DNA from 3 places in the Staphylococcus sp. GDH8C109P genome. Region 1 is predicted to be linked to each of the others. Evidence: riboswitches for the same ligand, from Rfam matches in the RefSeq annotation. Region 1 holds a riboswitch; each other region holds the start of a gene.
What was found. A riboswitch is a leader RNA that binds a small molecule or an ion and turns the genes downstream of it on or off. The one in region 1 is predicted to bind S-adenosylmethionine.
Positions count from the first base shown of each region.

Region 1 (11,354 bases):
GCCAGTTTCTGTAATCGACTGGACAGTATGTTTAATCGTATTGATGATTGTTCATGAGCCTTATTCTTAGTTAGATATTGTAAAAAGAGTAATGAAATGTTATATTGATAGTACTTTATTAAGCGAGGAGGATTAAAATGACTGCTTCTATGAGACTGAGATAACCCTTTTTGAATACAAAATTAAATTAATTCAAAAAGGCTTGTCCGCAATACACACTCATAGGGTGACGTATGTCATTTTTTATCCTTTGATAGGAATAATAAGCACTTTTAAATACTAAAACTTCAGTAATAAACTTTAGATATTTGAAAGTGTGATGTGAATGAGACGGGAGTAGCCTGTCTCATTTTTTTGCGTACACGTCCTTTAAATATACAAGGAGTGTATAAAAATGGAAAAATACACAATTAAATTTAACCAAATTAAACATAAGCTGACAGATTTTCGATCCCTTAATATTGAAAATCTTTATGCTTATCAATTTGAAAAAATAGCACTTATTGGAGGTAATGGTACTGGCAAAACCACATTACTAAATATGATTGCTCAAAAAACAAAACCAGAATCTGGAACGGTTGAAACGGATGGCGAAATTCAATATTTTGAACAGCTTAACATGGATATGGAAAATGATTTTAACACATTAGACGGTAGTTTAATGAGTGAACTCCATATCCCTATGCATACAACCGACAGTATGAGTGGTGGTGAAAAAGCAAAATATAAATTGGCTAATGTCATATCAAATTATAGTCCGATATTACTTTTAGATGAACCTACAAATCACTTGGATAAAATTGGTAAAGATTATCTGAATAATATTTTAAAATATTATTATGGTACTTTAATTATAGTAAGTCATGATAGAGCACTTATAGACCAAATTGCTGACACAATTTGGGATATACAAGAAGATGGCACAATAAGAGTGTTTAAAGGTAATTACACACAGTATCAAAATCAATATGAACAAGAACAGTTAGAACACCAACGTCAATATGAACAGTATATAAGTGAAAAACAAAGATTGTCCCAAGCCAGTAAAGCTAAACGAAATCAAGCGCAACAAATGGGACAAGCATCATCAAAACAAAAAAATAAAAGTATAGCACCAGATCGTTTAAGTGCATCAAAACAAAAAGGCACGGTTGAGAAGGCTGCTCAAAAACAAGCTAAGCATATTGAAAAAAGAATGGAACATTTGGAAGAAGTTGAAAAACCACAAAGTTATCATGAATTCAATTTTCCACAAAAAAAAATTTATGATATCTATAATAATTATCCAATCATTGCACAAAATCTAACATTGATTAAAGGAAGTCAAAAACTGCTAACACAAGTACGTTTCCAAATACCATATGGCAAAAATATAGCACTCGTAGGTGCAAATGGTGTAGGTAAGACAACTTTGCTTGAAGCTATTTACCACCAAATAGAGGGGATCGATTGTTCTCCTAAAGTGCAAATGGCATACTATCGTCAACTTGCTTATGAAGACATGCGTGACGTTTCATTGTTGCAATATTTAATGGATGAAACGGATTCATCAGAATCATTCAGTAGGGCTATTTTAAATAACTTGGGTTTAAATGAAGCACTTGAGCGTTCTTGTAATGTTTTGAGTGGTGGGGAAAGAACGAAATTATCGTTAGCAGTATTATTTTCAACGAAAGCGAATATGTTAATTTTAGATGAACCAACTAATTTTTTAGACATTAAAACTTTAGAAGCATTAGAAGTGTTTATGAATAAATACCCAGGAATTATCTTATTTACCTCACATGATACAAGATTTGTTGAACATGTGGCAGATAAAAAATGGGAGCTAACAAAACAATTTATTTATGATATAACTTAAAAACTAATGTCAAAGAAAAATGATATAGATTTAGTTTCTGGGATTTTATGAAAATTATTTGAGCACCACCTAGAGGTCATATTTGAGTAATAAGTCAAGTTGAACAAGAAGTTGATTTTGTCTTAACAGCAGTGAATATAAAATCAGTAACTCAACTAACTGAAAAATGCATAACAGTAAAGTGAACGTTATTATTACAATAGAAATTACGGTTCTATAAAAATTCATAAGGTTATCATGCGACATGTTAAAAGCGACTTCTTATTATTCAGAAGTCGCTTAATAATTTTAAAGTCTAATATTAGGCTGGTTGTAAAGATTTAATACTATTTCTTAATTATCGAGATTTCAACTTATTATTGATAGTAGGCTAAAATATTAACGCTATGAATCGTTAGGTGCAATACTTTTAAGAATTCTGGAGAAATTAGCCATTTTACGTTTTAATTTATCAAATTGATGCGATGAATATACTTTGTTATTAATCATATTTAATCATGTTTTATTGACATCACAAGTATTTGAAAAAGTGTTTAATTAAATAATTATTTGACAGTATCAATACATTCAAAACAATACAAATGATTATTTTTATGCACGCCATTTAAAAAACCATTTAAACAAAAAACATCTTTATGGCAATTTTCACATTGACCAATTAATTCTCTCATTTAAAAACCTCCTCAACCATTTTATTTACATGAATATCCATTGTTTCTAAAATTGGAATATTAAAATCATTTTTATCAAAAAGCATTTGTAATTCTGTACATCCTAAAATTAAACCATCAATATTGTCTTCTTTTGTCATTCGACTGATGATTTTTAGAAAGTCTTCTTTAGTTTCTTGATTTACAATACCATTTTCCAATTCATCAACAATTTTTTGGTGTATTAGTTGTTGTTCATTCTCATTAGGTACGACAACATGCTTATTATTTTTGGTGAATTGTTTTTTGAAAAAATCATGTTCCATTGTAAATTTAGTTCCTAAAAGACCTAATGATTGTAAGTTTTCTTCATCTGCGCATTCATATGTTGCATCTACGATACTGATCATTGGTACATTTACCATTTTTTCAATTTCATTAAATACTATATGTGGCGTGTTTGCAGCTATAATTATAAAATCTGCACCAATATCTTCTAATTTTTTTGCTGCATTTCCTACATAGTTTGCTAATTCTTCAAATTGATTGTTATTAATATATTCAAAAATATTATACATATTAATGCTATTAATAAATAACTCAGGAAGTGTTTTTTTACTGTTTTTTCTGTCTTGGTACTTATGAATGAAAGATTGGTAATAGTCCACTGTTGATTCAGGTCCGAGGCCCCCAATAATGCCTACATTTTTCATCTTAATTCCTCCAATAACCGTCAAAAAATAAATTTAAACGATGTTATATATTAATCAGTTATTAAATTATTACCCGAATAATTTAATTTCAATGTTAATCAATTATTTGAAAATCTATATTTTATTAAGCAGAACGTTTGTTTTTGCTATTATTTAGATAAATAATAAAGGCAAGCTTAAGCAAGCAATTTGTGATCATAAATAATAATTAAAAAGTGGTGTAGATATGGAAGATATAGATTTGGAAGAAAAAGTAAATGATCTTATCTCAAGTAATTTTGTCAATAATGTTGAAGAGAAAAAAAGACAGATGAATCTTGCAATGGAAAGTGTGAGAAACATCATAGAATTATGTGGAGATGATCCTGATAGAGATGGTCTCATCGATACCCCTTATCGTTTTATTAAAGCTTTTTTAGAATATACAGAAGGGTATAATGAAGATCCTAAAACGCATTTAGCAAAAACGTTTGATGTTAAACAAGACGACATGGTTTTGGTCAAGGATATAGAATTCTATTCAATGTGTGAACATCACTTTGCTCCATTTTATGGTGTTGTTCATGTTGGTTATATACCTAATGAAAAGGTAACTGGATTATCAAAAATTGCTAGAGTAGTCGAAGGATATGCGAGAAGATTTCAAGTACAAGAAAGATTAACAACTCAAATTGCACAAGCAATCAATGAGGTGTTAGAACCTAGAGGTGTCATGGTAGTGATTGAAGCTAAACATATGTGTATGTGTAGCCGAGGTATCAAGAAAGAACAATCTTCTACAATCACTTCAGCTGTACATGGGTTATTTCATAAAAATTATAATACAAGAAATGAATTTTTAACTTTAATCAATAAATAATTAGAATAAGGTGTGTAATTATGTGTAGAAGAGTAGCCTTAATTACTGGTAGTGCAAAAGGTTTGGGTAAGAAAACAGCGCTTGATTTAGCTGCTAATGAAATTGATATAGTTATTAATTATCGAAAAAGTAAGGAAGAAGCACAAAAATTAGTTGATGAAATCAAGCATAAATTTGGTGTGAATGTTATAGCAATCCAAGCAGACGTATCAAAAATAAATGATGTAAAAAATATGATTCAAACAATTATGTCTACTATGGGGCGCTTAGATATTTTAATTCATAATGCAGGACCATTTATTAAGGGGAAGAAAACCATTGTCGATACTACTTATGAAGAATGGAATGCTATGGTTGACGGTAATTTAAAAAGTTTTTTCATTTTAGTTAAAGAAGTTATTCCTATTATGAGGAAGAATAAATGGGGGAGAGTTATAACATTTGGTTTTGATCAAAGCCAAAATATACCAGGTTGGATATATCGAGGCGCATATGCCGCTGCAAAAACAGGTGTCATATCATTAACACAAACTTTATCAAAAGAAGAAGCGCGTTTTGGAATAACATTTAATACAGTTTGTCCAGGTGATATTTTAGGTGATGATAAGGAAAAAAATATAGCTGAGTATAAAAGAAATGAATTATCTCATTTTGAGATTCAAAGAAAAGAATATGGTGAAGATATTTCTCGTGTCATTAATTTTCTTTGTGAAGAAAAATCAAGTTATATAACTGGTGCAACAATCTCTGTGACAGGTAATCATGATGTTATCAACAAATATAATTTATAAAGAAGTACTTTAATATGGATGATAATGTTGTAATTGTAGGTGGGTCTATAGTAAGTATATTTGCAGTAAAGAAATTAAGTAAAAAGGGTATCAAGGTGGCATTAAAATTGTTCAAAGTGAGGAACGATTGACATATGCCCCCCCTTTTGATGAAAGCGTGTATGCAAGATAATGAAAATACTTCTATACTTTTATTAGAAAAAGAGAATTTTTTGCTGATAATCATATAGAAATTGTCTTAAATACCAATATTTTCAATCACATATTATGATCAATTAGATAAACCACAGGCTGTATTTTTCACTAATGGTTATAAGAATAAAAAAGAAGTACAAGATTATCTTATAAAAAATAAAGAATAAAATTAGGAGTAATCATAATGACTAATAAATCCACAAACTATGGCAGTTTAGCTAAGCAATTAGTAGCTTTAATAGAAGATGAAGTAGAACCTATTACCATTTTTTCAAATATCTCATCTTTACTTTATTCAAATTTACCAAATGTAAATTGGCTAGGCTTTTATTTTATAAAAAATGAAGAATTATTATTAGGTCCTTTTCAAGGACAACCAGCTTGTTCACATTTAAAATTGGAATCTGGTGTATGCGGAGATGCTGTAACACAGCGTAATTTAATAAATGTAGAAGACGTTTACGAATATCCAAATCATATATTTTGTGATTCAAACAGTAAATCAGAAATTGTATTACCTATATTTGTAGATAATACGATAATTGGCGTGTTAGATATAGATGCACCAACGATTCATCGTTTTAATTAAAATGATGAATCAAATTTACAAAATATAGTAGAGCTTATAGAGCAAAAATTAACAGAAACAGATTTAAGTATCATGACAGACGTATCTATCAATTACATTAAAAAATAAGGAGTGTATAAGATGAGTTTACGAATGAATTATGAAGAAATTGCCTCAGATAATATTGAATTAATGTATGAAATGGAAAAATTATTGAAAAAAATACAATCGACAACAAATTGCAAGAATTAATAAAAATAAGAGTTTCTCAATTGAATGGTTGTGCATTTTGTTTAAACATGCACACTACAGATGCTAGAAAACGAGGTATAGACGAAAAGAAAATTTATTTATTAAATGCTTGGGAAGATACTAATATATACAGCGACGCTGAAAAATTGGCACTAGAATTAGCTGAACATGTTACGTTAATTTCTAATCATAAAGTTCCGGATGCGCTCTATAATCGCGTTCGTGAAAATTATAACGAAGAGGAATATGCCCATTTAATATTTACAATTGCACAAATTAATACATGGAATAGAATATCTATATCTATGGGAAATGAATACAATATTTAAATCAAAGGAGTACAAAATATGTCTATAAATAATCAAGTTGCGATTGTTACAGGATCCGGTAGAGGTCTAGGTGCTGCTATTGCTATAAATTTAGCAGAAAAAGGTGTCAATATTGTATTGAATTACTTAAATGATGAAAAAAGTGTTGAAGGTGTCCAAGAAAAAATTAAAGATTTAGGTTCCAACGCCATTATTGTGCAAGCTGACGTCACAACCATTGATGGCTCGCAGAGAGTAGTTAATGAAGCATTAAAATCATTCGGTACTGTTGATATTTTGGTAAACAATGCTGGTCCATTATTTAGACCAATGTCAATTGAAGACATGACTTGGGAAGACATGTCTAAAAATTTAAATGAAGATATGGGCGCAGCCTTTAATATGACAAAAGCTGTTTTAGGCACTATGAAACAAAATCATTATGGTCGCATTATTTATATAGGATCATTATCTAGTGAAAAACCGTCAAATAATGTAGCTCATCATGGTAGTTCTAGAGCCGCAATAAGTACTTTTTCAAAATATGTAGCACTTGAAATGAGTGAATATGGTATCACTTCGAATGTTGTTGGTCCAGGTATGATAGAAACAGACCGAACTAAATCACAAACCAAGATTATTAAAAGTATCGCCGAAATAACACCCGCTAAAAGAATAGCTAAACCAGAAGATGTTGTTCGTGCAGTTAACTTTTTTGTGAATGACGATGATAGTTTTTACACAGGACATTACTTCCCCGTGAGTGGTGGATTACACTTAAAATAAAAAAATGTTTTTAAATTTAACTTTCAAATACTCACAGTATTATTATAGCTTTAACTGTAATGAATTTTTCAATTGTAAAATATATTTTTAACTATAAAAATAAGCATTAAAGAAGGTTTAAAATGAACTTTTACGACAAAAATGGTGATGCTACAGCCTATACCGAAGATAATATCCATATTTATCTTTTTAATGGTAGAGCAGTCGTTTATTTTCAATGTAATAAAGTATATGGTTTTAATGGGAGTCATTTAGGTTGGTTTGAAAATGGATGGATAAGAGATTTAAAGGGTAAATGTGTAATGTTTAGCTCGAAAGCATCTGGTGGCCCAATAAAACCTATTAAAAACAAGGCTCCTAGAAAAAATATAAAATAAGATATGCCAATTAAAAAGAATAGAAAACAAGTTAAAATTAAAAATATCTATCACTTAGCTTGGTCACACTTAAGTGGCATAGATTTTTTATTACAAGGTGTTTGAAAAATGACTGTTTTAAGTCATCCTTTTAAAACAACTGCTTGCATATGTTATTCATTTTTAGCACAAAATAACTAGGTCATAGTACTGTTATTTTGTGCTATTTTTTATTTTTAAAGTATTTTTTAGAGCTTTTTTATCATAATTTTATTGAAGGGCAATATCATATATCCAACAATCTAAATTAGTTTCTTCTTTAGAAATACCATTAGGCCCAATGCTATCTGTTAATATACAAATACTAGAACCGCAAATACGCTCTAATTTTATAGTCATAACATTCTTTTCCAAACACTTGATTTTACAAAAATGATATAAATAGTAAGCTAAAGATAGGCTTCATTAATATCTTAAAATGATAATAAATATGTTAGTAATTTATTTGAATAAGGTGATTTAATATAATTATTTTGTCTTAAACTATCTTAAATTACTATTAAGGAGAGATTTTATGTTAACGAATGAAGAAATCAAAATAATTAAAGAAACAGTGCCACTTCTAAAAGACGAGGGACAAAATATTACTTCTATTTTTTATAAAAGGTTATTTGAAGAGCATCCAGAATTGAAAAATGTATTTAACCAAACGAACCAGAAAAAAGGTTTATAATCTTCAGCACTAGCTATGGCTGTCTTAGCTGCAGCTGATAATATTGATGATTTATCTCCAATTGTTCCGGTTATCATGCCAGTGGTCTACAAACATTGTGCGTTACAAGTTCAACCTGAGCATTATCCGATTGTAGGTGAAAATTTAATTTGGGCGATTCAAGAAGTAACTGGATTGACTGATGATAGTGAAATTATTCAAACATGGATTAAAGCTTATCAAGCAATCGCAGACGCATTTATTGGCTTAGAAAAAGAAGTTTATAGCCAAATGGCTTGGGAAGGATTTAAACCGTTTGAAGTCACTGATATTCAAAAAGAAACAGAAATCATTAAATCATTTACGATTCAATCAGAGGATATTGATTTAAGTCAATTCACACCAGGTCAGTATATTACTGTAAATATTTCAAATAAGAAATTACCTTATCAGGCTAAAAGACATTATTCCATTGTAGATGGAAATCGTGATTATTTAACATTTGGTGTAAGAAAAGATTTTACAGAAGAACATGAAGGTGAAGTTTCAACGATTTTACATGACGAAGTTAAAATTGGAGATACATTAGAGTTATCTGCACCAGTAGGTGGTTTTGGTTTAGTAAATAAAGATAAAAAACAATTATTCTTAGGTTCTGGCGTAGGTGTAACACCACTTGTTTCAATGTATAGAGAAGCTGTTGAAGCTAATTTATCTGCTACATTTATTCAGGTAACTTCAGATAGTGATAATATTGCTTTTGAAGATACAATTAAATCAATTAACGCAAAATCAGAGAAAAGTATATTTCATGCTCATTTACGTGATGAGGATGGTTATATAGAAAAAAAGATTTAGAGGCATATCTTGATGATGAAACAGAAATTTATATTTGTGGTGGAAGTTCATTCTTAAATTCAATGATGTTAAATTTACAAGCACTTGAAATTCCAGAAGAACGTATTCATTTTGAAACATTTGTTCCAAGATTAAGTTTTTCTGTATAAAAATATAATATTTTTTGAAAATCATATTTGATGATGATTAGAAAAGATTATAAAAAATGTATGCAAAAAACGTCAATTTCTAATGGAATTGACGTTTTTTTACTATGTTTAGTAATTTTAAAATTCTACTTATTTTAAGTAGCTGAGTTACTAAATGTTCACTACTTTTAGTGTAAATGTATTCGTTTCACATGGAACAATTTTATTAATATTAGATTAATCATTAATAAATTAGAATTTTCTAAAATTTCATTGACTAAACATGAGTGGAATGCTAGGATTAATACAACTCAAATACATATGATTGACTCTTATTTAGAGAGGCGAAGGGACGTGCCCGATGAAGCCCAGCAACCATCGTTTAACGAAATGGTGCTAATTCACAGAAAGTAACAATGATTACTTTCGAAGATAAGAGAAGGTGCATACTTTCTCTTTATTTTATTAAGAGAAAGTATTTTTTTACATAATGAGTGAATTTTATTTTTAGATAAAGTTAAGGAGAGATGTTATGAAAAAGGTCATTAGTTTAACTGTTTTAGTATGTTTTGCTGTAATACTTGTAGCTTGTGGTTCGTCCAAAGATAAAGAGAATAAAAAGATTACAATTGCTACATCACCAGCACCTCATGGTGAAGTTCTAAAACATGCGAAAGAGGAAATGAAGAAAAAAGGTTATGATTTAGAAATTAAAGTTGTTAATGATTATAAAGTACCCAATAAACTCTTAGATAAAGGTGACGTGGACGCAAACTTCTTTCAACATGTGCCTTATTTAAAGGCTGAAAGAGAAGACCATAATTATAATATTGAAGAAGTAGGGAAAGTATTTACGACACCAATGGGTGTATACAGTAAAAAATATAAAGATATCAAAGACATCCCGAATGGTTCTACAATTTATGTTTCTAATAATCCAGCTGAAGAAGGACGTTTCTTATCATTTTTCGTAGATAAAGGGTTAATAAAAATTAAAAAAGGTGTCAAAATTGAAGATGCCAAATTTGAAGATATTGTAGAAAACAAAAAGAATCTCAAGTTTAACAATAAACAAGGGGCAGAATTTTTACCTAAAACCTATAAAAGTAAAGAAGGCGCAGCTGTAATCATGAATTCTAATTACGCGATTGATAATGGTTTAACGCCACACAAAGACGCTATTGCAATAGAAGGTAAATCATCACCATTTGCCAATATTGTTGCAGTTCAAAAAGGTCATAAAGATGATAAAAAATATCAAACATTACTAAAAGTTTTACAATCTGAAGATATGAAAAAGTTTATTAAAAAAGAATATAATGAAGATGTTATACCTTATGAAAAATAAAAACATTGATTTATGAATATAAGTTTTAACAAACAGAGGAGGTATGGTTAGACATGTCTAAGTTAGGAATTGTTGGACTTGGTAGAGTAGGCAGTCAAGTATTGACAGACGTTCAGTATTTGAATTTATTTTCAGAAATTGTATTGATTGATAGCAAAGAAGAAATTGCAAGTGGTGAAGCGCTTGATCATAATCATTCACAAGGACTGTTTAATATCAGTCATGTGAGAATTAAAGCAGGCGCGTACCAAGATTTAGCTGACGCAGATTTTATAGTTATTGCCGCAAGTATACAAACAGATAAAAACGATGGCGACCGAACATTATTGGCACAAGATAACCATGACATTATAAAAAATGTGATGAAGCAAATTGCTGAAGTTACGCAAGAAGCAATTATTATTTTAATTTCTAATCCAGTAGATTCGATGGTATATTTTGCCAATCAAGTCAATTATCCATCGCATAAAATAATTGGGACGGGTACAGCATTAGAAAGTTCAAGATTCAAAACTATTGTCGCTCAGCATTACCAAATTGATCCTAAAAATGTTGAAGCCTTTGTTATTGGTGAACATGGTCAGTATGCAGTGCCTGTATGGAGCAAAGTACGTATTCACGGTATGGAATTATCAGAGTATGAAGCTTTAAGTCAAGCGCCAGCGATTGATAAGGCACATATAACGTCTATTATAAATGAAGTTTCAATGGATGTTTTTTATCAAAAAGGGTGGACCAATGCAGCTATTTCCAAGGTGACGACTGCTTTGATACAAGCGATTGCTTTAAACCAGCGTACAATTATGCCATTAACATCAATCAGTCAGGAATATGGGCTAGATGATGGGGCGTATAGTTTACCAACATTAGTTGACCAATATGGCATTGTCCAAAGGTATCCTATAGCATTGGATGAGCAGGAAGAACAACAGCTAATTGAAGCATATCAATATATCAGACAAACAATTA
Region 1 is NZ_JAESMX010000009.1:444,466-455,819, reverse strand. Features, by position in the region: gene msr(A) (ABC-F type ribosomal protection protein Msr(A)) at 395-1,861, shown strand; gene KA867_RS13505 (hypothetical protein) at 2,407-2,532, opposite strand; gene KA867_RS04020 (aspartate/glutamate racemase family protein) at 2,529-3,224, opposite strand; gene folE (GTP cyclohydrolase I FolE) at 3,451-4,083, shown strand; gene KA867_RS04010 (SDR family oxidoreductase) at 4,104-4,874, shown strand; gene KA867_RS04005 (GAF domain-containing protein) at 5,254-5,658, shown strand; partial or broken gene KA867_RS04000 (carboxymuconolactone decarboxylase family protein) at 5,779-6,218, shown strand; gene KA867_RS03995 (SDR family NAD(P)-dependent oxidoreductase) at 6,237-6,983, shown strand; gene KA867_RS03990 (4-fold beta flower protein) at 7,106-7,360, shown strand; partial or broken gene KA867_RS03985 (globin domain-containing protein) at 7,914-9,058, shown strand; SAM riboswitch class I at 9,367-9,476, shown strand; gene KA867_RS03980 (MetQ/NlpA family ABC transporter substrate-binding protein) at 9,570-10,385, shown strand; gene KA867_RS03975 (lactate/malate family dehydrogenase) at 10,439-11,354, shown strand, end outside.

Region 2 (11,354 bases), 350 kb from region 1:
TTTATTATTTCAAACAAGTGTTTTTCTGTATCAATAATTGTCCCATCAAAATCAAATATCACTGCGCGATACATACATTACCCTCCTCTAAAATAAACAAGATAAAATCAAATTATTGTCAGTGTATCATACTTTCCGCCTCTCTAGACTGTCATCGCCTCAGATAAAATAAACTAAGATAAAAACACAAAATATTAATGTTTTCATCTTAGTTATGAATTCCTAATTAATTTCAACCTAAAATCAGATATATTTACCTTTTGTTCCAGTATTTTGCAAGTATTGGTCCTGTAATATTATGTATTAAGCTAAATACCGCCCCTGGCACTGCTGATAATGGATTAAAATGTACTGTGGCTAAAGAAACTGCTAATCCAGAGTTTTGCATACCTACTTCTATCGATACTGCTTTTTTATCCGGTCGATCTAATTTTAAAATTTTAGCAAATGTATAACCCAATACATATCCAATCAAATTATGAAGAATGACAACCGCAAAAATAAGTAAACCAGTGGCCAAAATTTGTGCTTTACTACTTCCAACTACAGACGCAAGTATTAATGAAATAGCTACAACAGAAACAATTGGCAATGCAGTGGCAGTCTTATCAGCAAATTTCTTAAATACTTTTTGAAGTACAAAACCAATGATTATTGGTATTAAAATTACTTGAACTACTGACCAAAACATACTAATAAATGAAACTTGTAACCATTCATGCGCAAATAAATATATTAACGCTGGTGTTAAAAATGGAGCTAGTAATGTTGAAACACTAGTAATAGCTACTGACAAAGCAACATTTGCATTTGCTAAATAACTCATAACATTACTGGATGTACCACCCGGACAACATCCAACTAAAATCACACCAATAGCAATTTCTGGAGGTAACTGAAACAGTTTGACAATTAAAAATGCACTTAAAGGCATAATTGTATACTGTAATATCACACCGACAATTACTGATCTAGGTGCTTGAAATATAATTTTAAAATCTTTAGGATCTATGGTTAATCCCATACCTAGCATAACAATCCCTAGTAAATAAGGTACCCAACTACTTAAAGTAGCAAGTTGCACTGGAAATATAAAACCAATGATAGCTGCAATAAGCATCCATACTAAAAACGTATTCGTTGCAAACTTACTTACTTTTGATAACATCTAAACACTTCCCTCTCTGTATTAATAAAGAAGAATGTATCATACTTTAAGCCTTGAAACAACAGAATTTTCTAAATATTATGAATTTAAAATTTGCAACTTTTAAAAAATTTTATACTTCGTTCTAAAGACCTAGTGTCTTCTTTTAAAAAGAGTGGTACAATTTAATAGAATTTAAAACATGTACAATTTTAAGTGCAGTAGAATATTATTTTTAATATACGTATGTCACTTTATATAGATATGGAGGTATAATATGTTTTTAGATAAAACTGAAACGTTTGTATTAAACATCAGTGGTTTAAATAAACGTCATATCCGCAAAAATTTGTTAAAACTTTTGAAACAAGTACACTTTTGTGAATCATTCAAGTTTACTATTTTCAAAAAAAATCATTTATATGCTTTAGAAGTGAATTTACCCAAACAACAACTACCTTATTTAATTAGTTTTCTCAGTTTCCACAATTATTTAATCTATCAAATTTTAGAAAATAATCATGCACATGAACTATTAGACTTAGATCATTTACTATTATCATCCAAACGTTTCGAAATCGCTGTTGACGGCCTTCACGATGCTTTTATTAAAGATAAAGTTATCGATATTATGAATTTACTCAATCACACTGAAACTATTGTTTATACCTTCAATCGAAATACCATCAACGTTTCTTGTTCACCTACAGCATTCTCTAAATTAATTCACGCAATCGCGACACACAACATTGATATTTATAGTGCGACCTATCAACCACGTTTAATGCATAAAACTAGAATTTCTTAAAGTACACGCATGCACAATATCACTAATATAAACAACAAACTAGATCTATTTCTTTTCCACCGAAAATAAATAAACATGAGTCTAAAGTATCAACATCTAAGACTCAAACATAAACGTCAATTTTTATTGTAATTATATAGAAATTGACTTTTTTGTGTTCTGTTATGTACTTACATTATGAGTGAGCGGTCACATGCTCTTGATATGTAAACTTTGTTTATTGAGCAGTATGCACGATCAAAATCGCATATTATTCTCATATCAAAAGGTCCAATTCTTTATTTCTTAAGATTTAAGGCTAATTCATGTTATTAATTTTATAAAATAAGAATACCACTAATTTATTAGGATTAATGAATTATTTCAAATGAGCCTTTACTTTTGTATTTTGATAAATATTCCAAACGATTTTGCATCGTGCTGACGCCCGGGGAAATGATATGAGTGAGAGACTACAGGCTCGAACCATATCCCCAGGCAAGCATGCACGATCAAAATCGTAAGTTTTTTATATAAAACGGAGACATCCATAATGTGTATTCATTTTTAGTTTTATCTTTTGGTTAATTAAATTCATGATTTTCTATTAGTAGTATGAGTTAAATAATACGAAACTTTTTTCTATTGTATTAAAACACATCACTTATAGCGATTTTGCATCGTGCTGACGCCCAGGGAAATGATATGAGCGAGAGACTACAGGCTCGAGCCATATCCCCAGGCAAGCATGCACAATCAAAATCGCAAGTAATTCATATAAAAAGGACCAATCCATTTTTTTCATATGGATTAGTCCTTTTTTTGAGCATAGTTTGATATGCAACCTTTATATTAATTATTTTTTTCTTCAAATACTAAATTTTCAAATGCTTCTCTTACTTGAGGTACAGACATCCCTACTACGACTTGCACATTTTTCCCACTTTTTACTAAACCATGTGCCATCTGTCTATGAGTAAAGTAACCACTATCTTCAACTTTATTGACGTCATTCACTGTCAATCTTAGACGCGTCGTACAATTTGTAACATCTTTAATATTTTCTTTTCCACCCAGACCTTCTAAATAATATATTGCTTTATCTTCAAACTCATTTGTTGAACCAGTTTTTTTAGTACCTTCTGCTTTACCATCCTTGTTTTTATAATCATCTTTACTATATAATTTCATATCCTTGTCGTCTTTTTTACGTCCAGGAAGAGGAATATCAAATTTAACAATTAAAAACTTGAATAAAAAGAAATAAATTGCTGTAAAACCTAAACCAATTACAATTTGAATCACATAAGTTAACCAATGATTCTGTGCCAAAGGTATCCAATTCGTAGCAAAGAAATCTAATAACCCTCCGCCAAAGTTACCTACTAAGCCAAAACCATACATTAACGTATCCATTGTTGCTGCTAAGATTGCATGTAAAACGAATAAATAAGGTGCTATAAATAAAAATGTGAACTCTAATGGTTCAGTGATGCCAACAACAATCGCTGTCAATGTTGCTGGAATTAACAATGCTGCAATTTTCTTTCTATTTTTTTTTGGCGTCGTTGCATACATTGCGAGAGCAATACCAATTGAGCCGAAGACTTTCCCATTACCTTGTAACATAAAACCATACGGGAACAATTCTTTTAATGGCTCTTTACTTTTAGCAAATTCATTTACATGTTCAAACCATTCAGCTTTCAACCCATGATTCACAACAACAGGACCTACTTCTATTGGCGCATAAATAAAATGATGTAATCCAGTTGGTATCAATACTCTTTCTAAGAAATGATACAACCAAACACCTATATAACCAGACCCAATAATAAAACCTTGCAATGAAGAAATACCGTTTTGTACCGTTGGCCATACGATACAAGTAATTAAAGCAATCGGTAACATGACAAAAAATGAAATCGTCACTACAAATGTCAAACCTTGAAATACACCAAGCATTTCAGGTAATTTTTTGCTATAAAATCGATTATGTATCCATGTCACAATGCTTGAAATAATAATACCGCCTAGAATATTAGTGTCTAATGTTTCTATACCAGCAATCGCTTTTAACCCCGTTACATTTTCCACACCTTTTTCCAAATTTGCTCCGAATGTGTGTGGCCATTGCGTTAATATGGCATTGATAAAAGTATTAAACATTAAATATCCCATTAATGCTGCTAATGCTGCATGTCCAGGTGCTTTTTTAGCCAAGGATAAAGGTAGTCCAACAACAAACACCACTTCCATGTGATTAAATATTGTCCAACCACCAGACTCTATCACTGACCATATTTTGAACCAATTCGTACCTTCTTCTGCAATACTACCCATTATTGAAGGATTTTTAAATAGCGTCGCTAAACCGAGTACAATACCAAAAAATGCAAACATCAATACAGGTACAATCATTGCACTCCCAAATCTCTTTATTGCGTTCATATAAATTTCCCCTTTCTTTCTAAATTTCTGAAATTATACATTTATAATTATAAAGTGCTTATCAATTCGAATGATTAATATCAATTTATCTTCGATTTTATAGTAAACGCTTACATACAAACAATAGTTTGACGCTATTACGAACAATTTTGTACAATAAGATTATATTTTCAAAACATGAAAATTTTTTCAAAATTAGAGGTGAGAGCATTGCTTTTAGATGAACGTATTAACAATAATTTTAATAAATTAAATGAAAACGACCTACAAATCGCTCATTTTATAAACACACATATATCAGATTGTAAAACAATGAAAATACAAGACCTAGCGACTTATACACATGCATCAAATGCAAGTATCCATCGTTTCACTCGTAAGTTGGGGTTTGATGGCTATAGTGATTTTAAATCATATTTAAAATTTGAATCTGAACAAGTTCATCAATTACCTTCTGACTCTATGAACGCTTTTAAGCAAGAAATTGAAAATACCTTCACTTATTTAGAGCGTATTGATTACGACCTAGTGACAGACAAAATATATCAAGCTGAAACGGTATACTTATATGGCACAGGTGTAGCACAAATGAACGTTGCGCAAGAAGCTCAAAGAATTTTATTAACCATACATAAAAATATTATTGTGCTACACGATGTACATGAATTTAAAATGGTATTAAATAAAGCTTCTGATAATGATTTATTTTTTATTATTTCTTTATCCGGAGAAACAGATCACTTATCTGACATAACGAATTTACTGCAACTGCGTCAAAAGTATTTTATTTCTATTACTACGCTCCAAGATAACACATTAGCTCAAAAAGCAAATTATAATATTTACGTTTCAAGTAATACTTTTTATTTAACAAATGGCATCGATTATTCCAGTTTTATCAGTTATCATATATTTTTTGAAACGGTACTGCGTAAGTTTAATGAGCGCAAACAATAGGGTCAATTTACACATAATAATTAATCTATAAAAGAAAAGAAGGCTGGACAAATTAATTGTCTCAGCCTCTTAGTTTTACTACCTTTTTTATTGAGTTCGGTTGAATTAATATAATGATTTTATTGTTCCTCTTCATATGCTTCTAGCGTTGTTTGAAGCTTATCAAATAACATTTCAAAACCATGCGCAGTGGAATCATGATATTCCTTTTTCTTTTGCTTATATTCTAACGATGTCAGTCTACGTTCTCTAGGCACATAAGCTGTGTAACTAAAAATCATTTGGGTAATACCTGGCTCTCTTTCAAACATCTCAACTTCGATGGTATCTTCAGAGTCACTTAATTCAGGCATACCTATAGTCATAACAATATATTCATTTGGGTTCAATGTAACATATGAACCCTTTACTATATTCTCTTTTCCTTTACGTACATCAATAATTTTATAGCCACCGTTTTGTACAGCATCTATTTCTATTGATTTATTCGTTCGTTCAGTTGTCATAAACCATTGTTTAAGAAATCGTTGCTCGGTCCAAGCTTGATATACTAATTCAGGTTCAACTTTAAAAAGTCGTTCCAATTGAATTTCTACATTTTCATTTTCCACATTGTATCTAGCCATGATTGTTCACCTACTTTCACTCTTATTACTATTCTAACTCATTATACTAGACTTCTAAACAATAATACTATGAAATCCAACTTCCCTTTATTTTCACTATAAAAGTGACAGCCTATTTATTCTATCGTTATTAGTCAGTAAACGTCAAAATTTTACCCTTTTTTATTTAAAATGCTCAATTTTAAATATCGCATCATTTCTTAAAAACAGGGCAGTCAGTCTATATTCAAATGGTATAAACCAATGCCCTTTCTTATAATCAATTTTTTTTATTTAATCTTGGTAATCTAAAGAAGATTGCAATTAGTCCACAAACACCTAGAATGATAGGATAAATAGAATATGGCATTAACGAAATTGGTGAAATAGATGCCACACCTGCTGCTGCTATAACTTGCGGACTATAAGGTAATAAGCCTTGAAAACAACTTGCAAACATATCTAAAATACTTGCAGATTTTCTTGGATCAATATCGTATTCGTCCGCTATTTCTTTAGCCAAGGGCCCTGCCATTAAAATCGAAATTGTATTATTGGCAGTTGAAATATCAGCTGCACTTACAAGTCCTGCTATGCCTAATTCTGCACCACGTTTTGATTTAACCCTATTGCGTACAAAATTCAATAACCAAGTTATACCACCATTATGTTGTATCAATGCTACAAGTCCGCCAATTAATAGTGCAATAATTGCAATATCTTCCATGCCAACAATTCCTTTTGAAATCGAACTAAGCAAGCCTGACCAACTAAATGACCCATCAACTAAGCCAATAATAGCAGATAATACAGTGCCACCAATCAATACGATAATTACATTGATGCCTGCAAGCGCTAAAATCAGTACCAATAAGTATGGAATAACTTTAATAAAATTGTAATCATATGATTTTGTTGTATCTATCTGAGCACCATGAGTTAAAAACCATAGCGCTATAACAGTAAATATCGCGCCCGGTAATACAATTTTTATGTTCACTTTAAACTTATCACTCATTTTAGTCTTTTGAGTACGTACTGCAGCAATTGTCGTATCAGAAATCATTGATAAATTATCACCAAACATTGCGCCACCTACTACAGTAGCCATTGTAATCGCTGCAGAGACATCCGTCGTCTGACTTAAACCAAAGCCAACCGGTGCTATTGCTGCAACTGTACCTACTGAAGTACCCATTGAAAGTGATACAAACATACAAATGATAAATAATCCGACGATAATTAGGTTCTCAGGTATGAAAGATAGTCCTAAATTAACCGTTGACTTGACTCCACCCATATCTTCAGTGGTTTGAGAAAATGCACCCGCAAGTAGAAATATTAACATCATCAAAATAATATTTGAATGTCCTGCACCTTTTGTAAACACATCTACTTTTTTATAAAATGTTTCTTTTCTATTCATCAATAAGCCCGCGATAGATGCAATAACGATTGCAACATTAAGTGGCATTATTGAAAAGTCACCAGTAATAACGCCCACACCTAAAAATATACCAACAAATATAATAAGCGGTACAAGCGCCCATGCATTACCTTTTTTATTTTCCGCCATACAAAACCTACTTTCTTTATCATTACTTTAATAATCAATCATTTAATATATTTACCATAAAAAATAAAAAACTCTTTTCTTGTAGAAGAAAAGAGTAAATCATTACATCTTTAATCTTATCTTCTAGCATAAATTATGCTACTGGAATTGGCACACGCATCACCATGTTGCCGAAGTTTCAAAGGGCCAGTCCCTCCACTTCTCTAGATAAGCTATTTTATTTATTTTATAACAGTACACTATTCATGCAACTTCGTCAATTATATATTTGTAATATGAAATGATACCTAAACTCAAATATTATTCTGTTGGCCTAACAATTGTAAATGTATCACCAATTGATGCATAATCATTTCCGGCTAACCGGCAAACGGCTTCTAGTGCTTGCGCATTTATCTTACTGTCCTCAAAATACACATCTTCATTAATATGAAACATTAATACCTCACCAATAATTAGATCTGATCCCTCTTCAGCATCTCCTAATGGAATCATCTGCTCTAATTTACATTCCATACGTATTTTCGCTTGCTCAATGCCAGGTACAGATATAAGTTCCGAATCGACAAGGGTTAATTCTGTGCGATCTAATTCATTTTCTCTACGCTCCAATGGTGCAGCTGTGCGATTAATTTGTTCTACATTTGTTTCATCAGTAATATGCACTACAAAAGTTTCAGTCTCTTCAATATTAAGCGAAGTGTCTTTACGCTTGCCTTTTGAACGTCCTGTAGAAATCATAATCATCGGTGGTGCACTATTTACTACGTTAAAGAAACTGAACGGTGCCGCATTTAACTTGCCATTTTTATCTTGAGACGTAACAAATGCTATCGGTCTAGGTATGATACTGCCACTCAATAATTTATAGTTTTGCCTTTTAGACAATTGACTTGCTTTAAAATGTTTCACTGAAATTCACTTTCCTTTCATAAATAAAAAGTGGCTATGTCAAAATGTCAGTGCGTAAACCTTTCATTTAAGCACTAATCACTTTGAAATAGCCATCTATCAAATTAATCTAATTGTGTGCCACCGGTAACGCCATATACTTGACCGGTTGTGTAACTTGATTCATCAGCTGCTAAATGAACATACACGCCAGCTAATTCTACAGGTTGACCTGCTCTACCAAGTACTTCTTTTTGGCCAAATGTCGGAATTTTCGATTGTGGTTGTCCACCTGATATTTGAAGTGGTGACCAAAATGGTCCTGGTGCGACACAATTAACGCGGATACCTTTAGCACCTAATTCTTCAGACAAGCTTTTAGTCAACGATATGATTGCAGCTTTTGAAGCTGCATAATCATGTAAAATAGGACTAGGATTATAACCTTGAACAGATGATGTTGTCGTAATTGTAGCACCTGGTTTCAGATAATCGATTGCTTTTTGTACTGTCCAAAATATTGGATACACATTTGTTTCAAAAGTTTCAGTAAATGATGCTGTATCAAAGTCTTTAAGCGTATCTCTGTATTGCTGATGACCCGCTACGAGTGTAACATTATCTAAACCACCTAACGCATGATATGCACGCTCTACTAACTCATAATTGAATTGTTCATTACGTAAATCACCCGGTATTAGCACAGCTTTTTGTCCAGCCGATGCAATAACTTCTTTTACTTCTTCAGCATCCTCTTGTTCTGATGGCAGGTAATTAATCGCAACATCAGCACCTTCTTTAGCATAAGCTATCGCAGCAGCCCTACCTATAGCTGAATCTCCACCTGTTACTAACATCTTTAAACCTTTCAATCTACCATAACCAATATATGAAGTTTCTCCACAATCTGGTTTAGGGTTTAAATTTTTTTGTAAACCTGGAACAGCTTGTTCTTGTTTTGGAAAATCTGCATTTGAATATTTCGTTCTAGGATCTTGAAACGCCATGGCATAATCCTCCTCAAAAATAATGATTATAATTATTTTGTACCCAAATTAAATCGTCCATAACATAGCTATTACTTTAAGATTCATTTAATAATTTCTGTACAAATGTTACGAAGTAATCTGGTACTTTTTCTAAAATACGTTCGTCGGGATCATATTTGGGATGATGTAAATCATACTCACTATTCGAGCCAATAAAGACAAATACACTTGGATACTTATTGGCAAAACCAGAAAAATCTTCGCCAATCGTTAAGGGCTGTTCCATTATATTCACATTATAACCCACTTGTTTAGCAACGTTGATTGCATCATCTGTTAATTTTTCGTCATTGATAACCGCACCTGGCAAACGGATATATTCTGTTTCAATTTCAACATCAAATACTTCTGCCAGTCCATTGCCAATTTCTCTTAACCTTTTTTCAATGAATGTACGAATACGTTCATCAAAACTTCTCACTGTACCTTGTACATAAGCTTGATCTGCAATAACATTCCATGTGTTACCACAAGAGACTTCTCCTATCGTTACCACGGCATTATCAAAAGCAGATAAATTTCTGCTAACGATAGATTGAACGCTATTGATTAATTGACCTAACACAACGACTGGATCATTGCCTTGTTCAGGTTTTGCTGCATGCGCACCTTTACCTTTAATTTTAAATTCAAAACGATCTACAGAAGATGTCACAGCACCGGATTTCACTGCAAATAAACCTATATCCATAGTAGGATAATTATGATAACCTAGCACTGCTTTTGTACCATCAATGGCACCTGACTCAGCTAATTTAACAGCACCATAGCCTAGCTCTTCGGCAGGTTGAAAAATAAAACGTACCCTACCCTTTAATTGACCTTCAATTTCTTTTAATCTTGTAGCTACTGCTAAAATACTGGCCATATGGATATCATGCCCACAAGCATGCATAATGCCTTCATTAGTTGATGTGAATTCATGTACAACTTCTTCATTGATTGGTAATGCATCAATATCTGATCTAACAGCAACAAATGAATCTCCTTGTCCTACTTCTGCAATCAAGCCAGTTTCCAAAGGTATATCTAAAATTTTAATTTCATAACTCTCTAAAATACGTCTTAATCGTTTCGTTGTTTCATATTCATCATCCGACAATTCAGGAAACTGATGAAATGTACGTCTCCACTTTACATAATCTTCATATTGTGGCATTACATGTCACGTCCTTTCTAAATTTATAAAACGTTTTAAAAAATAATATAGTATTGTTACAATCACTACTCCGAGCGCTAAATTATTAGAAATTAGGATAAGCACCATCGTTAGTATTACGATGAAAGCGTTTATTAATGGCGCTTGGCGTATAAAAGGTATTGTGCGTCGATCAAATGTATTCAACGAAATGGTAATGAGTACAGTAGCTAAAACAGCCATTGGAATATGTCCTATAATTTCACCAAAAACAAATAAACTTACCAGTAAAAAACTACCGGTAACAAACGTCGAAACTCTCGAATTTGCACCCATTGTCACATTAAAACGCGATTGCCCAACAAGCGCACTTCCACCATAACCGCCAAATAACCCTACTACAAAATTAGCTATACCTTGACCTATCGATTCACGATTTTTATCACTTGTTGTAGCAGTTACTTCATCCATCATACCTGCTGTTAAAGTCGTTTGAACAATTGCAACAATAGCCATCATTAATCCATATAACAACGCAGGTAATAAGAAATTAACATTTAATATTTCAGTAGGGATACTTGGAAAAGGCAGTTTAATATGTATTGAAGATAAATCATGCACATATTTAATATCAGGCTTTAATATCCACGAAAATATAGTCAATATTATGATTGATATTAACGGTGCAGGTATAATTTTGATATATCGATTACTCAACCAAATAATTAAAAATGACATGATTGCAACACTATA
Region 2 is NZ_JAESMX010000009.1:98,158-109,511, forward strand. Features, by position in the region: gene KA867_RS02385 (HAD family hydrolase) at 1-74, opposite strand, end outside; gene KA867_RS02390 (bile acid:sodium symporter family protein) at 254-1,168, opposite strand; gene KA867_RS02395 (hypothetical protein) at 1,425-1,955, shown strand; gene KA867_RS02400 (alpha-glucoside-specific PTS transporter subunit IIBC) at 2,787-4,385, opposite strand; gene KA867_RS02405 (MurR/RpiR family transcriptional regulator) at 4,596-5,342, shown strand; gene KA867_RS02410 (SRPBCC family protein) at 5,462-5,968, opposite strand; gene KA867_RS02415 (Na+/H+ antiporter NhaC family protein) at 6,228-7,523, opposite strand; SAM riboswitch class I at 7,637-7,737, opposite strand; gene KA867_RS02420 (flavin reductase family protein) at 7,824-8,435, opposite strand; gene KA867_RS02425 (SDR family oxidoreductase) at 8,540-9,421, opposite strand; gene KA867_RS02430 (amidohydrolase) at 9,498-10,622, opposite strand; gene KA867_RS02435 (SulP family inorganic anion transporter) at 10,629-11,354, opposite strand, start outside.
Region 2: linked by a shared signal. The riboswitch ahead of KA867_RS02415 (Na+/H+ antiporter NhaC family protein) and the one ahead of KA867_RS03980 (MetQ/NlpA family ABC transporter substrate-binding protein) in region 1 are both predicted to bind S-adenosylmethionine.

Region 3 (11,354 bases), on a different contig from region 1:
TAATCATAATAAAACCGAGAATTGCTAAGTTCATATATTCAATTTTCCCCCTTTGTTTTTATTATTATATACTTTTCATAAATTTTTTGAAAATAAAATATTATACTTGTCTAAAAAGTATATATTTAAAAAACACTTCATAACTAAAATAAATAGTTATGAAGTGTTTAGTGGTTATTAAATATTATAAAATAAATATGTATTCATAAAATCAAAAGAAAAAATTTATTACATATGACTTCCAAAAAGGGTAACTTAATAATGCTAAAGAAAATAATGATACCAACATAGCAAAAATATTAGCAATACGATCCCCACGTAAACATGCATATAAATTAATAAGCAGTACACCTAATATGAACAACAGGCCAGCTAATATTTGCATATCTCCTTCTAAAATTTTATTAACTGCTAATAATGGCGTTGTTAATGTAACTAATGACAAGAACAGTGATAATAATGTCGTTGCATATTTCAAATTGTTCAGTCCTCTCTAAGAAATACTTTTATTAATCTAATGTTATAAATGATAGCTTAATAAAATAATATTTGCTTAACAATTTAATTGCAAGTCATTTTTATATATGACATAACATTTATCAAAAGACGATTAACGAAAAGCGCCAAATTATAGTAGTTTTGGAGGCGTCTATATTGTGAATGAGTAGTATCAAAGATTTGTTTATTCGAATAAAGACATTTCCTCACCATTAAAATAGTAAATCAACCAATGTTCATCAACATAATCTACATCATATTTTCTGGCAAATTTTTCTATTGCAAGTAACTCAAAATTTAAATTGCTAAAAAAGACTTTGCCACTAATATTATTTGATATAAGTGAAGTCATTAGAATTTCAATTTGTTTATCATGGCAGATTTGGAAGACATATTTCATTAATTGTTTGGCAATTTGTTCTTTGAGTTCATGGTTATTACCCATAACACACATATTTTCGATTACTGCTTTGTGTGACAGGCTGTAATTTTGATTAAATATAAGTGTGACAGCACCTATCAAAACACTATCTTGAAAAGCGCCAATGACAATTGATTGATTTGAATGAGTAGAAAGTAAATCGTTTAAATTTAGTTCGGCTAAGCATCGATCATTTTGCAATTTCCAAGCAAATACGTCAAGATCTTCATGAATGCCACGTTTTAATAATTTTCTATAGTTGGGTAAATCATCGATTGATAAATAACGTATATTTGTCATTGTATGCCTCCTAAACTTTATAAACCATTTATATAATAGATTAATAAATTTTACTGCCGTATTAAATTTGATTTTAAGGGAAAAAGGATAATTGAGCAACACTATATTTAATTTTATTCAAAAACATGAAATCATTTTTAATTTAAAAAACAAAAAAATATGAAGTTTTTAAGTGTTTAATTGCATTTAATTTAATTTTTAAGTAACGCGAATGGATATGATAATTATGGTATAATATGGTGGATGATATATTATGAGCGGAGGCACGATAAGTGGAATCTTTAATGACTATTATAGTTTCGCTAATTTTGCTTATCTTGATTTCTTTTGCCATATTAATGATTTACCTCTGGATTAATTATAAAGATGAAGACAATTAATAAAAAAGAGAAAACGATCAAAAGACATCATGACATAAGCATAAGTAGTATTAAAACAACAAAAAACCCCCAAATTCGATTAAGAATTTGGGGGTTTAGCATTATCGTTATTCTACTACTTGTACATTTAAATCTACGTCAATATTACCGCGTGTTGCTTTTGAATATGGACAAAATTCATGTGCATCTTGTAGATATTTTTCAGCATCTTCTTGTGATAAAACGTTTTTAACTTTTGCATCTATTGAAACGCTTAATTTAGGGCTTTCAGCCTCTGGGTCATCTTCTAAACGTACAGTTAAAGTGACTTCAGGTTCAGCGCCTCTCACTTTATTTTGTTTAAGAATTAAATCAAATGCACCATTAAAACATGATGCATAACCTGCTGCAAATAATTGTTCAGGGTTAGTGCCTTTTTCAGCATCAGCTTGTGCTGGAGGAATGACTGCTACATCAATTGCTTTATCATCTGTTTGAACGTGACCGTTACGACCACCTGTATTCGTTGCTTTTGTTTCATAATTTACTGCCATTATATTACCTCCTAAATTACTTATATAACGACTATACCCTGTAAATTAAATTTAAATCATATAAAAGGTGAATAGATTTTTATTATTTACTTAAATGATGTTCTTTTAAGATTGTGTTAGTTCTCAGTAATGTTATACAATAATTTTAATGTTGAGTGAAAAGGAAGTTTTAAAAATGTCTGAAGTAAAAATTGCAGTAACCATAGCACCAGAAAATGAAATTTCTCAAACTTTTTTAAACGAATTAGTAAAATATCAAACATCTATCGATATAATAGAATTAAGAGTTGATCAATGGGCAACACCAAGGGTTGATGACGTAGCTAATGTCATTGATAATTTATATGAGCTAAACTTAAATAAGAAAATTTTAGTTACTTATCGCACACAATCACAAGGCGGTAAAGGTGATTTGTCGTTTGATGCGTACATTAAATTACTTGAAAGGATAATTGAAATAGACCACGTGGATATGATTGACGTTGAATTTGAAATTAACCGCCAATCTCAATATATAGTGAACTTGATTGATCAAGCCCATAAAAATGATGTTGAAGTGATATTGTCTTATCATGATTTTCAAAAAACGCCACCACTTGCTCAGTTAAAACATTTGTATTTTAAAATGCATCAAATGAATCCAGATTACTTAAAAGTTGCAGTCATGCCTTATAGTAAAGAAGATGTCTTAAATTTATTATCAGCATTATCAACAACAGTTGATACAGTGCCACAACAAGTGATTGGCATTGCTATGTCAAAATTAGGCATCATTTCAAGAACTGCTCAAGGTATTTTTGGTGGTGCAGTATCCTATGGTTGTTTGGATAATCCTAAAGCACCTGGACAGATACAAGTTGAAAATTTGCGTGCGCAATTAAAGCTATATCAGTAGTTTGAAAATCTAATCGTACTATCTTATAATTGAAAATAGTTATCAATAGTGAAAGGGCGATATTAGATGGAACTACAAGATGCAATAACTCAACGAAGAAGTATAAAGGTCTTTAGAAGAGATATGAACATAGATGACGATGCTTTATATGAAGCGATACAGCGTGCTACAGATGCACCCAATCACGGCTTGAGAGCACCTTGGAGAGTGGTTCATATCGCAAAAGATAGATTGGGAGATATGAGTAAGCAATTAACTGAAATTGCTTTTCCTAATCTGAGAAAGAAGCAGGAAGATCACTATAAAGTTGCTACCAATTTAGGTGGTATGCTTGCATTAATCGTTAAAGAAGATCCAAGACAAAAAGAAAGTTTAGAGAATAATATGGCATTTGGTGCATTTGCACAAAATCTTATGCTATTACTTTTTGAATCAGGTATAGGTACTTGTTGGAAGTCACCGGCTTATATTTTCAATCCTGAAATACGCAAAATATTTGGTGTGAAAGACGATGAACGTTTAGTTGGATTACTATATTTGACTGATTTGAAAGATTTAGAAAAAATGCCACATCGAGAACGTCAACAAAATCAAGTCATTGATAAGTTTTAAATAAAATGGGGTTGGGACATAAATGTCTCTGACTAAACAGAAAACGATAATTTCTATTGAAATATGTAGAAATTGTCGTTTTCTTTATTTTTATCAAATAATTTAGCTCGTTGAGCTACTATTTTTCTTACATTCAATGCCATTAGGACAAATCCTAATTCTTTTTTGACTTTGTCTATCCCTCGAACTGACATTCGAGTGAAACCCAAAATAGCTTTCATGAATCCAAAAACTGGTTCTACATCAATTTTTCTTGACTGTAGATTTTTTAGTTTCTGTTTCTGAAAGCTGCTGATTAATTTGAGATTTAAAATACTCCCAATTAAAATGCTTCATTATCTTCTTATTCGTTTTTGCATTGCTTTTCATACATCAATTTTTAAGTGGACATTTGAAACGATCATCACATTCGTACCATTTGAGTCATGTTATTAATTTTATAAAATAAGAACTTCATCAATATATTAGAGGGAATGAATTGTTTCAAATGAGGCTTTGCTTTTGTATTTTGATAAATATTCCAAACGATTTTGCATCGTGCTGACCCCCGGGGAAATGATATGAGTGAGAGACTACAGGCTCGAACCATACCCCAGGCAAGCATGCACGGTCAAAATCGTAAGTTTTTTATATAAAATGGACGTATCCATCATGTGTATTTATATTAAGTTATATCTTTTGGTTAATTAAAAATATGACTTAATATTAGTTGTATAAGTTAAATAATACGAAGTTTTTTTCTATTGTATTAAAACACATCACCTATAGAGATTTTGCAACGTGCTGACGCCCGGGGAAATGATATGAGTGAGAGACTACAGGCTCGAACCATATCCCCAGGCAAGCATGCACGATCAAAATCGTAATATATTAAATATAAAGAGGACCAATCCATATTAAGGATTGGCCCTCTTATTTTGAGAATGGGGATTTTTGTTCCACTCTCATTTTAATGCTTACTTCAAAATTTTGATTGTTTAAAAATTAAAATTAATAGAATTAAACCAATAATTACTCAAACGTTTCAGCTAGGAATGATTCAACTTGTTCAGGAGATTTAGCATTTGCCGAATGTAAATGGGCTAATTTTTCTCCGTTTTTAAAAACTAATAAACTTGGAATACCCATAACGTCATTTTCAGCTGCAGCGTCTTCCAATTCATCGCGGTTTACAGTGTACCAGTTATAATTGTTGTACTTTTCTACAATTGGGTCAATCCACATGTCCATTGCCTTGCAGTCTGGGCACCATCCTGCTTCAAACTTAACGATGACTGGCTCGTCACTTTGTACTGTATTTTTAAATTGATTATTAGTATTAATTGATTCCATAATTAGACTCCTTTATAAAAGATATTATTGTAAACATTATAACCGACAATTTGCAGTTATTAAAAAAATCAGCTTAATAATTAGAGCGTTTTTGTTATAAGTTTGTTATATTAGTGTTAACTAAGCATAGGAGGTCCTGAAAAATGATAAAATTTTACCAATATCCTAATTGTACAACTTGTAAAAAAGCTGCAAAATTTTTACAAGAATACGGGGTAAGTTTTGAACCTATCGATATTGTGCAACATACACCGACTAAAAATGAGTTTAAAGAAATCATTAATACTACAGGTATTGATATCAATAAACTTTTTAACACGCATGGCGCAAAATATCGTGAATTAGGCCTTAAAGATAAATTAAAAGACCTTTCCGACGAAGAAAAACTAGATTTATTATCCTCGGATGGCATGTTAGTGAAACGACCACTCGCTGTATTAGGTGATAAAGTAACAGTAGGTTTTAAAGAGGAACAATACAAGGAAACTTGGTTGTAAACACATTTTCTTTTACAATTCATTTTTAACAACTTTTGAGAATAATAACTATATACTTTGAAAATGTTTTGTGCGATGAATTGTGAAACATGAGAAGTATTGTAAAATCGATTAAATAGTTGATTGTAAGCCTTTCATATGGCATCATGAATATGTAAAAACATTTAGGAGGGGATTCTCGTGGCAGTACCAAGTGAATTAAAATACTCTAAAGAACATGAATGGGTAAAAATTGATGGAAATACAGTGACGATTGGTATCACTGAGTACGCGCAAAGTGAATTAGGTGATATCGTATTCGTTGAATTACCTGAAACTGATGACGATATTGACGAAGGTGAATCTTTTGGTAGTGTTGAATCAGTAAAAACAGTTTCAGAACTTTATGCACCTGTTTCAGGTAAAGTTGTAGAAACAAATGATGAACTAGAAGATAGTCCAGAATTCGTTAATGAATCACCATATGAAAAAGCATGGATGGTTAAAGTTGAGTTAAGTGATGAAAGTCAATTAGACGAGCTAATGTCAGCTGACCAATACTCTGAAATGATCGGTGAATAATATGAAATCAAACTCCACGATACGATATATCATGGAGTTTTTATTTTACCCTATGATGAAAGACTGAATTTCACTTCAATATTCAAGTTGTTTTTTGAAGTATAAATTACATTGAAAAATATCATTAGTAATACCATTGCTGATAAATTGAATATTCAATTATTAAGATTATAATAAGAATCTATAATAAATGTTTATGTTGCTAATGTCTGGTGTAGAACTAAATATAAAATTGAATTTACTATCACATTTAGAGGTGAATGTCATGGCGATATTAAACCAAGTTATCATTGTCGAAGGGAAAACAGACAAGAAACGGGTGAACCAGGTGATTGACCAACCTATTGAAATCATTTGTACTAATGGTACTATGGGGATTGATAAGTTAGATGAAATGATTGAATCATTATACGACAAGCAAGTTTATGTACTTGCAGATGCAGATGATGAAGGTGAAAAGATACGTAGATGGTTTAAAAAATATTTAAGTGAAAGTAAACACATTCACATAGACAAACAATATGGTGAAGTTGCGAGATGCCCTAAAGCCTATTTGTCAAAAGTATTAGCAAAGCATGGATTTTTAGTGAAAGATGAAGAAAAAGTAGCAAAAGCAAAATTAGATTATATTGCTGAAAGGGTCAGTTTATTAACATGAATGTACAGAATGAAACGTGTGTTAATGTTTTAGAACACGTAGATAAAGAAAAATATCTAATTTTTGGTTATACACCAACCTGTGGTACATGTAAAGTATCGGAACGAATGTTAGATATTGCGAATGAAATTTTAAAATTACCAATTACTAAAATAGATTTAAATTTCCATCCCGATTTTAGCCAACAACATGAGATACAATCAGTACCGATACTTATGCTTATGTCCAAAGGCGAAGAACAAAAAAGAATTTATGCATTTCAATCAGTGCCTTATTTGTTAGAAAATTTAAAATAATTATTGACGAATCTTTAGTACAATGGTAGGATTATGGATAATTAAATAATGAACTCTTATCACGAGAGGTGGAGGGATGTGCCCTATGAAGCCCGGCAACCGTCTGTAATAGAAATGGTGCCAATTCACATAAAGTAGATAAACTTTAGAAGATGAGAGAAGCGGGTATGCTTTCTCTATTCTTCGGTGAAAAGAGAGAGCATTTTTTAATTGAATGAGCAATACAAGGAGGAAACGGCAATGATTGAATTAAATCAAATCGTTAAGAGATATAAAACGAAAAAACACGATGTGTTAGCAGTAGATCATGTTGATTTAAGCATTCAATCAGGCTCCATTTTTGGTGTGGTTGGTTTTTCAGGCGCAGGTAAAAGTACTTTGATAAGACTTTTAAATCATCTTGAACAACCAACTTCAGGAGACGTCATCATTGATGGAGATACCATAGGGAACTTATCGAAATCAGAATTGAGAAAAAAACGTCAAAAAGTGAGCATGATTTTTCAACATTTTAATCTATTGTGGTCACGTAATGTTTTGAATAATATTACTTTTCCATTAGAAATTGCTGGTGTATCGCGCAGTGAAGCAAAAAAACGAGCGATGGAATTAGTGGAATTGGTAGGACTAAAAGGTAGAGAAAATGCCTATCCATCAGAATTATCAGGTGGACAAAAACAACGTGTGGGTATTGCACGTGCGTTAGCAAATGAGCCTAATGTCTTGCTTTGTGATGAAGCGACAAGTGCATTAGACCCTCAAACAACAGATGAAATTTTAGAATTATTATTAAAAATTAAAGAAGAAAGAAATTTAACGATCGTTATCATCACACATGAAATGCAAGTCATCAGACGCATTTGTGATGAAGTGGCAGTAATGGAAAATGGCCGTGTTATAGAACAAGGAAGTGTGTCAACTGTTTTTGAGAATCCTCAACATGAAGTAACGAAACGCTTTGTCAAAGAAGACTTAAATGATGAATTTGACGAATCCATTTCTGAATTGATTGATTTAGATGAAAGTGCTTATGTCGTACGTTTGAATTTTACAGGAAACAATACAACTGAACCATTAGTGTCATACATAACAAAGACCCATAATATTGATGTCAATATTCTTGAAGCAAATATTAAACATACTAAAGATGGTGCACTGGGCTTTTTAGTATTACATTTATTAGATGTAAATTCTGAAAAATTCGAAAAGTTCAAAAATGATTTAAGTGCACAACATGTTTCTGTGGAGGTGTTAAAGCATGGGTAGTTCATTCAGCGAGATTCTACAGGAAATGCTAACAATGCCTAATGTAAGTTGGGACGAGGTTTGGTTAGCTACATATGAAACAATTTATATGACAGTGATATCTACAATATTTGCTTTTATTTTTGGTTTGATACTTGGTGTGCTTTTATTTTTATCTGCTAAAAGTCAATCGCCAGTAGCTAGAGTGTTTTACAGCGTTGTATCATTTGTGGTGAATTTATTCAGAGCAATACCATTTATTATTTTAATTTTACTACTTATACCATTTACGAGTTTAGTACTTGGAACGATTAGTGGACCAACCGGTGCTTTGCCAGCACTAATCATCAGTGCAGCACCATTCTACGCAAGATTAGTGGAAATCGCTTTTAAAGAAATTGACAAGGGTGTTATTGAAGCTGCTTGGTCAATGGGAGCTACAACATGGACAGTAGTAAAAAAAGTGTTGTTACCTGAAGCAATGCCAGCGTTGATATCTGGAATAACTGTAACAGCAATTGCTTTAGTAGGTTCTACTGCAGTAGCTGGTGTGATTGGAGCTGGAGGTTTAGGTAACTTAGCATACTTAACTGGCTTCACACGAAACCAAAACGATGTCATATTCGTTTCTACAATTTTAATCTTAATTATTGTTTTTATCATCCAATTCATTGGAGACCAAGTTACAAATAAAATAGATAAACGTTAAGTTAAAGGGGACAATTATATGAAAAAATTATTTAGTTTAGCTTCAATAATAGCTTTAGCATTAATATTAGCTGCTTGTGGTAATGGCGGTGGTGGTAAAGATAAGACAATTACAGTTGGTGCTTCTCCAGCCCCACATGCTGAAATCTTAGAAAAAGCAAAACCAATTTTAAAAGATAAAGGTTATGACTTAAAAATTAAAACGATTAACGATTACACGACGCCAAATAAATTATTAGATAAAGGTGAGATAGATGCAAACTTCTTCCAACATACACCATATCTAAATACTGAAAAGAAAGATAAAAATTATAAAATCGAATCAGCAGGCAATGTACACTTAGAGCCCATGGCTGTTTATTCAAAAAAATATAAAAGCTTAAAAGAATTACCAAAAGGCGCTACTGTTTATGTTTCAAATAACCCTGCAGAAGAAGGTCGATTCTTAAAATTCTTCTCTGATGCAGGATTAATCAAAATTAAAAAAGGTGTTAAAACTGAAGATGCTAAATTTGATGATATCGTAGAAAATAAAAAAGATATCAAATTTAACAATAAACAATCAGCAGAATATCTACCTAAGATTTATCAAAAAGAAGATGCTGACGCAGTAATCATTAATTCAAACTTTGCAATTGATCAAAAATTAAGTCCTAAAGACGATTCAATTGTTTTAGAAAAAGCAAAAGACAATCCATACGCTAACTTGATTGGTGTCAAAGAAGGTCATAAAGACGATAAAAAAATCAAAGCATTAATGGATGCATTACAGTCTAAAGAAATTAAAGATTACATCAATAAAAAATATGATGGTGCAGTAGTACCAGCAAAATAATAGTGTTTTTAATAAAGAACCCTTTAACCACAATGGATATGGGGTTCTTTTTGTTTGTTTAAAATTAGAAAAAGGGCATAAAAAGTAGTAGTGCGTGGAATACGACATATAAAAAAATACGAATGCTTTAGGATATATTAACATGGTTGCACATTCTCAAATTTGTTCATAAATTTCTCATTAACAAATGTATTATACAATTGTATAGGGAGGTGTTACTCGATGAGTTTAATAATCTAAAGGATTGATCATTGCCTTTTGAGATGATGTTATATTTATTTGTTTTGCTTACAAGATGATTATAAATAGAAAAATTACATATTTGAATTCCACAGTTTTATGGCGTAAAATTAAATTATGTTTGAGTGAATTGCTTTAAAGCACGAAAATGTTGATGGTGTTTTTCGATACCACAATATCATTCAAACTGTGATAGGGAGAACTTAAAATGGGGCGTACTTTATATCAGAATATAGTGCGTCATTATATATAGTCATTCATACATATATCATTTCGCTATTGATGTATAAGTATGAATGTAAAATAGCCCGGATGTGGTATGGATTTGTAACTAAACTACTTAGTTATAGCAACGAATCTTTACCATTCCGGGCTTTATGTTTTGATAAGGGTAGAAATCAAATATTATATAACGACTGTATTGTCAAAATGCTTATATAAGCTTCTGATAAATATACAATCTTATTTTAATATGGTTTATACATAGAAAAATTAAAAATCATCGCTAGTAACATGTCCTAGTTTGTAGCTAATAAAGTAGCCTGATATTACTGTAATAATAGAAATAATCCAAGTGGAAACATCACTTGGCAAACCTGGAAATACTGCATACAGTGATCCTACAACAAAACCAATGATAAGTGCATAGGTTAAGTAAGTATAATGGTTTAAAAGGTATTGAATCAATTTACTAGAAAATAAGAAACCACAAATGATTCCAATACCTACGACCATTAAGATTGGTACAGCTTTAAAATTTAAAGACATAAATTCTGAAATTGAAAACATTACAGTACCATATACACCAAATACTAATAACATAAAGGATCCTGAAATGCCTGGTAGTAACATTGCACTAGAAGCACAAACACCTGCAATAAAATATTTAATAATAAGACCAGTTGATAATTCAAGTGTTTCTCCTGCATGTTTATCACCATTGTTTAACAAGGTGATCACTACAATGATTATAATACCCAGTAAAACGAGTAAATAATGAGATGTTTGAAATGTTTGTTTAACTCTTGCTGTATTTAATAAATAGGGTATGATGCCTGCGATTAGTCCAACAAATAAAAACATGGTTGGTACGGTGTGTTCACTTAAAAGGTAATTAATTACTTTGCTCAATAAACCAATAGCAATGATCATTCCTAATCCAATAGGAATCAGGAATTTTAAGCTTTCCCAAAACCTCTTTGAAAATATGCCGCTAATAGACCGTATGAAATCATCATAAATACCCAAAAGCAAAGCGATAGTACCGCCACTTACACCAGGAACTAAATCAGACGTACCCATTGCAAATCCTTTCCATAGATTTGACCACTTTATTTTTGACA
Region 3 is NZ_JAESMX010000001.1:268,895-280,248, forward strand. Features, by position in the region: gene KA867_RS01405 (CitMHS family transporter) at 1-34, opposite strand, end outside; gene KA867_RS01410 (hypothetical protein) at 212-478, opposite strand; gene KA867_RS01415 (GNAT family N-acetyltransferase) at 683-1,219, opposite strand; gene KA867_RS01420 (organic hydroperoxide resistance protein) at 1,707-2,132, opposite strand; gene aroD (type I 3-dehydroquinate dehydratase) at 2,308-3,027, shown strand; gene KA867_RS01430 (nitroreductase family protein) at 3,094-3,639, shown strand; partial or broken gene KA867_RS01435 (transposase) at 3,583-4,059, opposite strand; gene KA867_RS01440 (thioredoxin family protein) at 4,651-4,971, opposite strand; gene KA867_RS01445 (arsenate reductase family protein) at 5,115-5,468, shown strand; gene gcvH (glycine cleavage system protein GcvH) at 5,649-6,029, shown strand; gene KA867_RS01455 (toprim domain-containing protein) at 6,295-6,687, shown strand; gene KA867_RS01460 (thioredoxin family protein) at 6,684-6,983, shown strand; SAM riboswitch class I at 7,037-7,142, shown strand; gene KA867_RS01465 (methionine ABC transporter ATP-binding protein) at 7,224-8,249, shown strand; gene KA867_RS01470 (methionine ABC transporter permease) at 8,242-8,937, shown strand; gene KA867_RS01475 (MetQ/NlpA family ABC transporter substrate-binding protein) at 8,956-9,771, shown strand; gene popT (polyprenyl-phosphate transporter PopT) at 10,504-11,354, opposite strand, start outside.
Region 3: linked by a shared signal. The riboswitch ahead of KA867_RS01465 (methionine ABC transporter ATP-binding protein) and the one ahead of KA867_RS03980 (MetQ/NlpA family ABC transporter substrate-binding protein) in region 1 are both predicted to bind S-adenosylmethionine.